Regions from separate parts of the Kineococcus lubricus genome, predicted to be linked through region 2. Evidence: predicted binding sites of a transcription regulator. Region 2 holds the regulator's gene; the other holds the start of a gene.

Region 1 (4,204 bases), on a different contig from region 2:
GCGTCCGTCCGCTTCGCCCGCCGCGCCGCCCACCCGAGGACCTGACGGCGGCCTTCGCGCGCGTACGATCCTCCGGTGCTGCTCCTCGCCCTCGACACCGCGACCGACGGGGTGGCGGTCGCCCTCCACGACGGTGAGCGGGTCCTGCGGTCCACCCGCGCCGGGACGGCCCGCAGCCACAACGAGGTCCTCGTCCCGACGATCGCCGCGGTGCTGGCCGACGCCGGCCGCGAGCGCACCGACGTCACCGACGTCGCCGTGGGCGTCGGCCCGGGCCCGTACACGGGCCTGCGGGTCGGCATCGTCACCGCCCGCTCGCTGGCGCTGGCGTGGGGCGCGCGCGTCCACGGCGTCTGCTCCCTCGACGCGCTCGCGGCCCAGGCCGCCGCCGGTGGGCTGGACGGGGAGTTCCTCGTCGCCACCGACGCCCGCCGCCGGGAGGTCCACACCGCCCGCTACCGCGCGGGCGCCGAGGGGGTGCGGCGGACCGCGGGTCCGGACGTCGGGGCACCGGCCGAGGTCCGCGTGGACGTGCCGGTCGTCGGCTCGGGCACCCGGCTGTACCCCGACGTCCTCGGCGCCGAGCGCGGGCCCCTGGTCGTGGACGGCGGCGCGCTGGCGCAGCTGGTCGTGGACGCGCTCGCCGGCCGCGGCGGGCTGGAGCTGGTGCCGCCGGAGCCGCTGTACCTGCGGCGCCCGGACGCCACCGAGCCGGGGGCGCGCAAGCGCGTCACGGCGTAGCGCGGCCCGTACCCTCGCGCGGGTGGAGCTGCGGGAGATGCGCTGGTGGGACCTGACCGACGTGCACGCCCTGGAGGCCGACCTGTTCGGCGGCACCGCGTGGTCGCCGGAGTCGTTCTGGGGTGAGCTGGCCCGGCCCAACCGGCGCTTCCTGGTGGCCGTGGAGGACGGGCGGGTCGTCGGGTACGGCGGGGTCGCGGTCAACGGCGCCGAGGCCGACGTGCAGACCATCGGCGTCGCCCGCGACCGGCAGGGCCGCGGCACGGGGCGGGAGCTGCTGCGGGCCCTGCGGGCGCAGGCCGCCGGGGCCGGGGCCAGGCACCTGCTGCTGGAGGTCCGCGCCGACAACGAGCCCGCGCAGCACCTGTACCGCAGCGAGGGGTTCGAGCAGATCGCCCGGCGCGCGCGCTACTACCAGCCCGACGACGTCGACGCGCTGGTGCTGCGGGCGCGCCTCAGCTGACGGGCTCGACGAGCAGGACGCTCTGCCTGCCCCGCAGGCGGGTCAGCACGATCGTCGCGGGCCGTGAGCCCTTCAGCGCGAGCTGCCTGCGCAGCTGGTCGGGGTCGACGGCCGTCCCGCGCTTCTTGACCGTCAGCGGCCCGACGTCCAGGGCCCGCAGCCGCGCCCGCAGCGTCTTCAGCCCGAACGGCATCACCTCCAGCACCCGGAACGAGCGGGCGAACCCCGACGTCGCCGCGTCGTCCGTCGTCACGTAGGCGATGGTCTCGTCGACCAGCCGGCCCCCGAGGTCGTGCGCGACGCGGCCCACGAGCCCGGCGCGGATGACGGCCCCGTCCGGTTCGTGCAGGTACTGCCCGACGTCCCCGACGTCCGCCACGGGCAGGTCGCGGTCGTCCAGCTCCAGGGCGGTGGCCCCGCGGACCACCCGGGCGCTGCGCCCGACGCCGGGGCGGGCCAGCGGTCCGCACCACAGCGCGCACTCGACGACCTCGCCGTCCACGGACGTCCACCGCGCCTCGGCGCCGGGCGGCACGAGGTCGTGCGGCAGGCCGGGGGCGAGCTTGGCGCCGGTGGCCGGGACGCGCGCGGCGGTGGCCAGCACGAACGACAGGGGCGGGGAGGTGGCCTCGGGGTCGAACAGGCGCCGTCCGCCGGAGGTGCGCCGCGCCGGGTCGAACCAGGCCCCGTCGGTCGCGGTCAGCTCCTGCACGACGCCGGCCGTCACGTCCTCGCAGCGGACCGGCACCCCGAGGTTGTGGGTGGCGACGGCCGCGGTGACCGGGTCGGCGTCGACGGGCAGGACGTCCAGGCCCGCGTCGAGGAAGGCCAGGGAGTCCGCCCCGACCCCGCAGCCGAGGTCGGCGACGCGGGTCACGCCCGCGGCGGCGAACCGTCGGGCGTGCTCGGCGGCGACGACGGCGCGGGTCGCCTGCTCGGCGCCGGCGGCGGTGAGCAGCAGCTCGTGGGCGCGCGGGCCGAACTTCGCGGCGGCCCTCTCCCGCAGCCGCACCTGGGTGGTGGCCAGGGCGGCGAGCGCGGGGTCGTGCCCGGCGCGGCGCAGCCGGGTGGCGAGGGCGACGGGGTCCTCGCCGGCGGTCCCGGCCAGCTCGGCGAGCAGGGACCGGCCGGCGGGGGACTGCAGGGCCTGGACGTCCGCGGTGTTCACCCGGTGGATGCTGCCAGGACCGACCCGGACCTGGCACTCGCCGGTCGTGAGTGCTAACGTCACGCGCAGCGTCGGTGGCACTCCTCACGGGGGAGTGCCAACGGGGCAGCGGCCGAACGGCACCCGCGACGACGTGCGTCCGCTCCCCACCCCACCGACCGTCCCGTACGCCACGTTCGCTGAAGCAGAAGGGGAGGGCCGCACCAGTGTCGGTCTCCATCACTCCGCTCGAGGACCGCATCGTCGTCAAGCCGCTCGACGCGGAGCAGACGACCGCTTCCGGTCTCGTCATCCCGGACACCGCCAAGGAGAAGCCCCAGGAGGGCGAGGTCCTGGCCGTCGGTCCGGGCCGCGTGGACGACAACGGCAACCGCGTGCCGGTCGACGTCGCCGTCGGCGACAAGGTCATCTACTCCAAGTACGGCGGCACCGAGGTGAAGTACGGCGGCGACGAGCTGCTGATCCTCTCGGCGCGCGACGTCCTCGCCAAGGTCGCCAAGTAAGCGGCACGAGGTCCTGACGCCCCGGGCGCCCGAACACCGGGTGCCCGGGGCGTCCCTCGTTCTGCCCGAGCTCCGGAAGGAAGAACACATGGCCAAGCAGCTCTCGTTCGACGACAGCGCCCGCAAGTCCCTCGAGCGCGGTGTCGACGCCCTCGCCAACGCCGTCAAGGTGACCCTCGGCCCCAAGGGCCGCAACGTCGTCATCGACAAGAAGTGGGGGGCGCCGACGATCACGAACGACGGCGTCACCATCGCCCGCGAGGTCGAGCTCGAGGACCCGTACGAGAACCTCGGCGCGCAGCTCGCGAAGGAGGTCGCCACCAAGACGAACGACGTCGCCGGTGACGGCACCACCACCGCGACCGTGCTGGCCCAGGCCCTCGTCAAGGAGGGTCTGCGCAACGTCGCGGCCGGCGCGGCCCCCTCCGGCCTCAAGCGCGGCATCGACGCGGCCGTCGAGGCCGTCAACGACAAGCTCCTGTCGCTGGCCCGCGACGTCGACGGCAAGGGCGACATCGCCCACGTCGCGACGATCTCGGCCCAGGACTCCACCGTCGGCGAGCTGCTCGCCGACGCGTTCGACAAGGTCGGCAAGGACGGCGTCATCACGGTCGAGGAGTCCTCCACGACCGCCCTCGAGCTGGACTTCACCGAGGGGATGCAGTTCGACAAGGGCTACATCTCGCCGTACTTCGTGACCGACGCCGAGCGTCAGGAAGCGGTCCTCGAGGACGCGTACGTCCTGGTCCACCAGGGCAAGATCTCCACCGTCCAGGACCTGCTGCCGCTGCTGGAGAAGGTCCTCAAGGCCGCCAAGCCGCTGCTGATCATCGCCGAGGACGTCGACGGCGAGGCGCTGTCGACCCTGGTCGTCAACAAGATCCGCGGCACCTTCAACGCCGTCGCGGTGAAGGCCCCCGGCTTCGGGGACCGCCGCAAGGCGATCCTGCAGGACATCGCCACCCTCACCGGCGCGCAGGTCGTCGCCGAGGAGGTCGGCCTCAAGCTCGACCAGATCGACCTCGACGCGCTGGGCACCGCCCGCCGCATCACGGTCACCAAGGACGACACCACGATCGTCGACGGCGCCGGCTCGGCCGACGACATCGCCGGCCGCGTCGCCCAGATCAAGGCCGAGGTCGAGCGCACCGACTCCGACTGGGACCGCGAGAAGCTCCAGGAGCGCCTCGCGAAGCTGTCCGGTGGCGTCGTCGTCATCAAGGTCGGCGCGCACACCGAGGTCGAGCTCAAGGAGAAGAAGCACCGCATCGAGGACGCCGTCTCCGCGACGCGCGCCGCGATCGAGGAGGGCATCGTCGCCGGCGGCGG
Region 2 (4,204 bases):
GGTTTCGGCGACGCCGTCGACGCCGTGCAGGACCTCTACCTCGCCGGGCGCAAGGACGAGGCCGTGCAGCGGGTCCCGGCGGGCCTGGTGGAGGCGACGAGCCTGGTGGGGTCCGTCGACGCGGTGCGCCGGCGGCTCGCCGACCACGAGCGGGCCGGGGTCACGACCGTCGCGCTGGTCCCGCTGGGGGCCGACCCCGCCGGGGACCTGCGCGCGGTGGCGTGAACCTCAGCGCACCACCCGGAAGATCAGCGGGTAGCGGTAGGCGCGCCCCTGGTTGGCCGCGACCGCCGCGAGGATCGTGAAGATCAGCGCGACGACGCCGGGCACCACCATGAGGCCGTACGACAGGCCGAAGGTGAACAGCGCCAGGACCGAGCAGAGGACGAACAGCACCGCCTCGTAGACGATCAGCGAGATCGTCATGTTCAGCGCCTCGGAGGTGTGCCCGCGCACGAACCCGCTGCGGTCCTTGAACACCAGGAACAGGATCAGCGGGCCCAGGAACGGCAGCGTCACGAAGCTCGCGGCGATCGCGGACAGGTGCCCGAACATCCCCCACATCCGCTCGTCCGACGGCGACATCGGGACCGGGGCGTAGGGCTGCTGCGGCGGGTACGGGGGTTGGCTCACCCCTCGATCGTGACCGTTCCCTCAGCGGTCCGCCAGGTCGGCGGTCACGAAGTCGACGAGTTCCTCCACCCGGCCCAGCAGCGCCGGCTCCAGGTCGGCGTACGTGCGCACCGTCCCCAGGATCCGCTTCCAGCCCTGCGCGACGTCGGCCTGGGTGGCGCGCGGCCAGCCCAGCTCGGCCAGGACCCCCTTCTTCCAGTCCTGCCCGCGCGGGATCGCCGGCCACGCCGTCCAGCCCAGCCGCTGCGGCCGCACCGACTGCCACACGTCGACGAACGGGTGCCCCACCACGAGCACGTGCGGGCTCTTCCCGACGCCGGCGACGATCCGCGACTCCTTCGACCCCGGCACCAGGTGGTCCACGAGGACGCCGATCCGCCGCCCCGGCCCCGGGCCGAAGGAGCGGATGGCCGCGTCGAGGTCGTCGACCCCGTCGAGCATCTCCACCACGACGCCCTCGACGCGCAGGTCGTCGCCCCAGACCTTCTCGACGAGCTCGGCGTCGTGCCGGCCCTCCACGAGCAGGCGCGAGGCCCGCGCGGTCCGGGCGGGGGCGCCGGCGACGGCCACCGACCCGCTGGCCGTGCGGGTCGGCCGGGCCGGGCCCGCGGCCCGGGGCGCCACGAGCCGCACCGGCTGCCCGTCCACCCAGAACCCCGGTCCCAGCGGGAAGGTGCGGGTGCGGCCCTTCGCGTCCTCCAGGACGACGACGTGCACCCCGCCGCTCTTCTCCACCCGCACGACCGCGCCGACCCAGCCGGTGTCGACGTCCTCGACGACCAGGCCGCGCACGGCGGGCTCGTCGCGGTGGGTGGGCCTGGGGCGGTTGCGGGCGTGCGGGTCGGCGGAGAGCACGTCGGCGCCGTACCGGTCGTCGTAGCGGGTCACGGGGGAACGCTAACCACGCCCCGCGGGCCGGCGGGGGAGGCGCGACCGGGGCGCGAGCGCCTAGACTTGGCACTCGCGCGCGTTGAGTGCCAGACGCGCGGGAGCAGAGCACCGGGTGCCGGAGCAGGGAGGGACGGATGAGCGACGACCGCAGGCTCGCGGTGTTGCGGGCCATCGTCGAGGACTACGTCTCCAGCCACGAGCCCGTCGGGTCCAAGACCCTCGTGGAGCGCCACGCCCTCGGCGTCTCGCCCGCGACCATCCGCAACGACATGGCCGTGCTGGAGGAGGAGGGGTACATCACCCAGCCGCACACCAGCGCCGGGCGGATCCCCACCGACAAGGGGTACCGCCTGTTCGTGGACCGCCTCGCCAACGTCAAACCCATGTCGGCGGCCGAGAAGCGGGCCATCGAGACGTTCCTGCACGGCGCCGACGACCTCGACGACGTCGTCGACCGCACCGTCCGGCTGCTCGCCCAGATCACCCGGCAGGCCGCCGTCGTGCAGTACCCCTCGCTCAGCCGCGCCGGCGTCCGGCACGTCGAGCTCGTCGGCGTCGGCGGCCGCAGCGCGCTGCTGGTCCTCATCACCGACTCCGGCCGCGTCGAGCAGCGCGTCCTGGACATCCGCTCGGCCACCGACGCCGACGACCTGGCCGTCGCGCTGGCGACCCTGCGCACCCGGATCAACGCCTCCGTCGGGGGCAAGCGGCTGCGCGAGGCCCGCGAGGGGCTGACCGACCTCGTCCAGCAGACCCCGCCGGAGGACATGGCGGTCGCCGCCGAGGTCGCCGCCGCGCTGGGGGACTGCCTCAGCGCCTCCCTGGAGGAGCGCGTGGTCATCGCCGGCACCGCGAACCTCGTCAAGGGCGCCGACCTGTCCACGTCCCTCGGCAACGTCCTCGAGGCCCTCGAGGAGCACGTCGTGCTGCTGCGCCTGGTGCAGGAGCTCGCCGAGGAGGAGGACGCCGGCTCCGGCGGGCGCGGCGGCCTCACCGTCCGGATCGGTGCGGAGAACCTGCACCTGGGACTGGACGGCACCTCCGTGGTCACCAGCGGCTACGGCACCGAGACGGTCCTGGCCCGGCTCGGCGTCCTCGGCCCGACCAGGATGGACTACCCGACGACGATGGCCGCGGTGCGTGCGGTGTCACGCTACGTCTCGCGGATCCTCGCGCAGTGATCTTCGCAGTGCTCAGAACCGACAGGAGAGACCCGACCTCGTGAGCGACTACTACGACGTCCTCGGCGTCTCCAAGGACGCCTCCACGGAGGACATCAAGCGCGCGTACCGCAAGCTCGCGCGCAAGTTGCACCCCGACGTGAACCCCGAGGCGGGGGAGCAGTTCAAGGAGGTCTCCCAGGCCTACGAGACGCTGTCCAACCCCGAGAAGCGGTCCGCCTACGACCGCGGCGGCGCGGGGGCCGGTGGCCCCGGCGGCGGCTTCGGCGCCGGGTTCGGGTTCTCCGACATCATGGACGCCTTCTTCGGCCAGGGCGGCGGCGGCCGCGGCGCCGGGCCCGCCAGCCGCACCCAGCGCGGCCAGGACGCGCTCATCCGCGTCGACGTCGACCTCGCCGAGGCGGCCTTCGGCGGCGAGCGGTCCATCCAGGTCGACACCGCGATCCTGTGCCCCACCTGCAAGGGGTCCTGCTGCCAGCCCGGCACGAGCCCGCAGACCTGCGACATCTGCCACGGGCAGGGCTCGGTGCAGCGGGTCGTGCGCTCGCTGCTCGGCCAGGTCATGACGACGCAGGCCTGCCCCACCTGCCGCGGCTTCGGCACCGTCCTGCCCTCGCCGTGCCTGGAGTGCTCCGGGGAGGGCCGCGTCCGCGCCCGTCGCCCGATGACCATCCGCATCCCCGCCGGCGTCGACACCGGCACCCGCATCCAGCTGGCCTCCCAGGGCGAGGTCGGCACCGCCGGCGGCCCGCCCGGTGACCTCTACGTCGAGATCCACGAACGCCCGCACCCGGTGTTCTCCCGCTCCGGTGACGACCTGCTGTGCACCCTGCAGGTGCCGATGACCGCGGCCGCGCTCGGCGCGACGATCCCGCTGGAGACCCTCGACGGCGCCGAGGAGGTCGACGTCCGACCCGGGGCGCAGGCCGGTGAGGTCGTCACCCTCAAGCAGAAGGGCGCCGAGCACCTGCGCGCCCAGGGCCGCGGCGACCTCCTGATCACCCTGGAGGTCGTCACCCCCCGCGACCTCGACGAGGAGCAGGAGGAGCTGCTGCGCCGGCTCGCCGAGCTGCGCGGCGAGGTGCGCCCCTCCGGGAAGCTGTCCGAGACCCACCAGGGGGTGTTCTCGAAGCTGCGGGACCGGTTCTCCGGGCGCTGAGCGGCGCGCGGCTCAGCCGCGCATGCCCGCCAGGAAGCCGCTGATCTGGCTGCGCAGCTCCTCGGCCAGCTGCGACAGCCCGGTGGTGTCCTGCGCCCCGCCCCAGCCGGAGGAGCCGTCGACGGCGGTGCGCACGCCGTCGACGAGGCCGTTCATCTCCACGATCGTGCTGCCGATCCCGGTGATGGCGCGCACGGCGTCCTGGGCGTTCTGGCGGATGCTGTCGACGCGCTGGCTGACCTGCTCGGTGGCGCGCCCGGACTGGTCGGCCAGCTCCTTGACCTCGGCGGCGACCACGGCGAAGCCCTTGCCGGCCTCCCCGGCCCGGGCCGCCTCGATC

Evidence for each region. Region 2 encodes HrcA, which represses chaperone genes, less so after heat shock. Its sites were predicted from a motif close to GNTNGCACTCGGNNNNNCCGAGTGCNANC; they were not measured.
Region 1: the regulator HrcA is predicted to act here: its motif matches at 2,402-2,430, upstream of groES (co-chaperone GroES).

The regions. Positions count from the first base shown of each region.
Region 1 covers NZ_JBJLSK010000001.1:254,877-259,080, reverse strand. The annotation lists gene ACRYRX_RS01170 (alpha/beta hydrolase) at 1-45, shown strand, start outside; gene tsaB (tRNA (adenosine(37)-N6)-threonylcarbamoyltransferase complex dimerization subunit type 1 TsaB) at 76-741, shown strand; gene rimI (ribosomal protein S18-alanine N-acetyltransferase) at 779-1,204, shown strand; gene ACRYRX_RS01155 (class I SAM-dependent methyltransferase) at 1,197-2,372, opposite strand; gene groES (co-chaperone GroES) at 2,579-2,875, shown strand; gene groL (chaperonin GroEL) at 2,964-4,204, shown strand, end outside.
Region 2 covers NZ_JBJLSK010000016.1:55,923-60,126, forward strand. The annotation lists gene ACRYRX_RS13700 (LLM class F420-dependent oxidoreductase) at 1-225, shown strand, start outside; gene ACRYRX_RS13705 (DUF4870 domain-containing protein) at 229-633, opposite strand; gene ACRYRX_RS13710 (DUF3097 domain-containing protein) at 655-1,521, opposite strand; gene hrcA (heat-inducible transcriptional repressor HrcA) at 1,659-2,705, shown strand; gene dnaJ (molecular chaperone DnaJ) at 2,746-3,864, shown strand; gene ACRYRX_RS13725 (methyl-accepting chemotaxis protein) at 3,877-4,204, opposite strand, start outside.